2 regions of the Vibrio rotiferianus genome follow, and region 1 is predicted to be linked to the other one. Evidence: predicted binding sites of a transcription regulator. Region 1 holds the regulator's gene; the other holds the start of a gene.

Evidence for each region. The regulator CRP, encoded in region 1, controls carbon source genes, mostly activating them, when cyclic AMP is high. The targets are predictions, from matches to a motif close to TGTGANNNNNNTCACA.
Region 2: the regulator CRP is predicted to act here: its motif matches at 1,156-1,171, upstream of gltB (glutamate synthase large subunit).

What each region holds. Positions count from the first base shown of each region.
Region 1 is NZ_CP018312.1:104,574-106,780, forward strand. It holds gene BSZ04_RS09495 (DUF1338 domain-containing protein) at 1-590, shown strand, start outside; gene crp (cAMP-activated global transcriptional regulator CRP) at 773-1,405, opposite strand; gene BSZ04_RS09505 (phosphoribulokinase) at 1,645-2,207, opposite strand, start outside.
Region 2 is NZ_CP018312.1:2,634,710-2,636,916, reverse strand. It holds gene gltB (glutamate synthase large subunit) at 1-895, opposite strand, end outside; gene mnmL (tRNA modification radical SAM protein MnmL/YtqA) at 1,450-2,207, shown strand, end outside.

The sequences.
Region 1 (2,207 bases):
GTGATTACGTATTTGAAAGCAAAAAGCTGGTGGCAAAACATTTTGAGCACCCAGATCCGAAGCAGCCAAAAGTCTTCATCAGTGAATTGAAAGTGGATGAGTGCTCACCAGAGCTACAAGCCATCGTTCATAAACTGGTAGAGCAGGTTGATGCTTCTAAACTGACAGGCAGTGACTTCTTGTACGGCGGACGTTTGTGGGACCTTAGCTATGCTGACTTCCAAATCTTAGCGAAAGAGAGTGAGTACGCTTCTTGGCTTGCTGCGCACGGTTACGGAGCTAACCACTTCACAGTGAGTGTGAATCAGCTCAATCAGCACCAAGAAGTGAAGCAGGTAAACGACCACCTACGCACAGCTGGTTTCACTATTAACGAGAATGGCGGTGAAGTAAAAGGCACGCCAGAGGTGCTACTAGAGCAATCGTCGACCATGGCAGACAAAGTGCCAGTGACCTTTGCTGAAGGCGTTGAGGTGATTCCTGGTGGCTTCTATGAGTTTGCTAAACGCTACCCAATGGATAACGGTGAGTTGTACCCAGGGTTTGTGGCAGCATCGGCAGATAAGATCTTCGAGAGTACCAACGGTTAATAGATATGAGGCGAGAGCGCTTTGAGAGGGTTTTTACTTGGAATCTGAGAGGGCTTCATCTCAAAGGATGAAGTCCGTTGTGAAGTGCAATGCTCTCGACTCTCAATGTCTAACTCCCAAAAAAGAAAAAGCCACCAAACTTACATTTGGTGGCTTTTAAATTTTTTAAACGTTAATCGAGATTAACGAGTCCCGTAAACAACGATAGTCTTACCGTGCGCAGAAATTAGGTTCTGCTCTTCTAGCATCTTCAAGATACGACCTACTGTCTCACGAGAACAGCCAACGATTTGACCGATTTCTTGACGAGTGATCTTGATTTGCATGCCGTCTGGGTGCGTCATCGCATCTGGCTGTTTAGCAAGGTTCAGAAGAGTCTGAGCGATACGACCAGTTACGTCTAGGAACGCTAGGTCACCCACTTTTTGGCTAGTAACTTGTAGACGACGAGCCATTTGCGCAGAAAGGCGCATTAGGATGTCTGGGTTAACTTGGATAAGTTGACGGAATTTCTTGAAAGAAATCTCTGCCACTTCACAAGGAGATTTAGCGCGAACCCAAGCTGTACGCTCTTGGTCTTCTTCGAATAGACCAAGCTCACCAATGAAGTCGCCTTGGTTTAGGTAAGAAAGGATCATTTCCTTACCTTCTTCGTCTTTGATAAGAACCGCAACAGAACCTTTAACGATGTAGTACAAAGTCTCTGCTTTTTCGCCCGCGTGAATTAGCGTGCTCTTTGATGGGTACTTATGAATATGACAGTGTGAAAGAAACCACTCTAATGTTGGGTCGGTTTGAGGTTTACCTAGAACCATAATATCTCACTTCCTCTGCAGGGTACGCTTGCGCTATCCATATTTTAGCTAAGCCTGAATTGGCTTACTAGAATAAGAGCACTTTTTATATGCTGCAAGCTCTCTTGTGTTTCGGTTAGAAATAGTATCCTTTTTCGGAAACGATTTCTTGATTTTAATCGTGCCATGATTGAGATTTTGTAAGCAAAACTGTGCACATGATCACGGTATGAAAAGTAAACACTCAATTAACGAGGTTTTTAACCAATTTTCCCAGTTTCGATGAGTTGCTGCAGAATCGGCCTCACTATGAGCTCCATTGCAAAGCTCATCTTACCGCCCGGCACCACAATGGTGTTATGACGAGACATGAATGATCCATCAATCATCGCCAGCAAATACGGGAAGTCGACATTCTTGATTCCGCGTAGGCGGATCACCACGAAACTCTCATCCAAACTCGGGATGCCTTTCGCGTTAAGTGGGTTGGAAGTATCAACCGTTGGTACACGCTGAAAGTTGATATGTGTACGAGAAAATTGCGGGGTAATGTAGTTCAGGTAATCGTCCATCGAGCGTACGATCGAATCCATTACCGCTTCTCTTGAGTGGCCACGATCGCGCGTGTCACGAACGAACTTTTGAATCCATTCCAAGTTCACGATTGGCACCATGCCAATTAGAAAGTCAACGTGACGCGCCACGTTGACGTCACCATCTACGACACCACCGTGTAAACCTTCATAGAACAGTACGTTGCTGTCTTCAGGTAAGTCTTGCCATGGTGTGAAAGTGCCAGGCATTTGATTGTAGGGTACCGCCT
Region 2 (2,207 bases), 800 kb from region 1:
ATGAATCCGAGCTGCCTTCCTGACAGATAGGAAGAAGCATGTCGATTTCAGCCTGAGTAAACAGGTCGGACTCTAGAATTGCTTCACGGGCTTTCATCCAGTTCAAGTTACCGCGAACTGTATTGATTTCACCGTTGTGGGCAATGTAACGGAAAGGCTGTGCAAGACGCCATTTCGGGAAGGTATTGGTAGAGAAGCGAGAGTGTACTAGTGCCAGTGCGGTCACCATGGTCGGGTTTTGCAGATCAAGGAAGTACTGAGGTACTTGCTCGGTCGTTAACTGACCTTTGTACACCAATGTCTTGTAAGACATTGAGTTAATGTAGAAGTCGTCACCAATGTTTGAAACGCTTTCTAGGCAAACACGTACAGTGTAGTTACGAAGTACGTACAGTTTGCGCTCTAGCTCTTCAGGTGTGATGCCAGGGCCGCCAGAGATAAACACATGCTCAAACTGAGGCTCTGTGCTTAGTGGGTCTGCACCGATCATTGAGTTGTCGGTTGGCAAAACGCGGTAGCCGATAACTTCAAGGTCTAGACGCTGTGCGTTGCGTTCTAGAATGTCACGGCATTGTTCGCGTTTGTATTCGTCTTTCGGGAAAAGAACGACACCAACACCATACTTTTCAAACGAAGGCAGTTTAATGCCTAGCTTAACGGCTTCTTCTAATAGGAATTCATGAGGTTTTTGTAGCAAGATACCCGCGCCATCACCGCTGCATGGATCACAGCCTTGGCCACCACGGTGTTCCATGCGAGCCAGCATATCCAATGCTTGAGTCACTACTTCATGAGATTTACGGTTTTTAAGGTGAGCAACAAAACCGATACCACAAGCGTCATGCTCCAGCTCCGGAGTGTACAGACCCTGTGAATTTTGCTCTCTATCTACCATAGATACATCCTTCCAGTTCAATGTCGACGTAAGAATCCCAGACAGATCTCGGCTGTCTTAGGGACGTTCTGCACGTCTTATCCTTTATATTTATGATTCGCCACTGGCCGAGGTTGACCAGTCTTGATTCCTTTCCGTATCTCGCAGGAAAAATTTTGCGAGAAAAACAATCCTTGGTGATATCCCTTTATTTATTGCCACAATTTAGTGACTTATATAGGTGGGAGCGGGATAACACCGACAATTCCCGTCGTTGATATTGTAATAAAAGTCACAAAAACGGCGGGGTTGTGTAAGTATCCTACAATTTTGTGACTTCGGAATGCAACGAAAAGTCACCTTTGTGACCCAAATTTTTCGTTTAAATATGCACTTTTTGTTTAACATTTACGCAACATTGCAGGTTTTGGGTTGGTTTTATGCAGTTTTATTGATTTGGCTTCGTAGCGTGTTTGTTTGAATTCACTAGAATTGTTTGTTTTTTCTTGCAGGGATGTAATTTACTTACATTAATCGTATTGAGATTCATTACGGTTTACAAATGATGAGAATCTATGCAATTACATGAATTGGTCAACACACTAGGTCAAGACCTTCAACGTCGTTACGGCGAAAAAGTCCATAAGCTGACTTTACATGGTGGCTTTAGCTGCCCAAACCGAGATGGCACGATTGGTCGTGGCGGATGTACTTTTTGTAATGTTGCCTCTTTTGCTGACGAAGATGTTCAGATCAAAAGTATCCACGATCAATTGAAAGATCGCGCTGGAGAGATCCATCGAGCGAAGAAGTACCTAGCATATTTTCAGGCGTACACCAGTACCTATGCAGAAGTACAAGTTCTCAAAAACATGTATGAAGAAGCACTTAAGGCTGCTGATATCGTCGGCCTTTGTGTGGGCACTCGTCCTGATTGCGTTCCTGATGCGGTATTAGATCTGCTGTCGGATTACGTGAACCAAGGTTACGAGATTTGGCTGGAGCTAGGTCTTCAAACTGCCAACAATGACACCCTCAAGCGTATCAACCGAGGCCATGATTTTGAGTGCTACGCAGAAATCACCAAGCGTGCTCGTGCACTTGGTATCAAAGTGTGCACTCACCTGATCGTTGGTTTGCCGAAAGAGACACGCGACGACAACGTTGAAACACTGCGTAAAGTGCTTGAAGTCGGTACTGACGGCATCAAGCTTCACGGTCTACATATTGTCGAAGGCAGTACTATGGCAAAAGCGTGGCGTGCTGGAAAGCTGGAAGCGCCTGAGCTTGAAGAGTATGTGGCTATAGCCAGTGAAATGATCCGCATGACGCC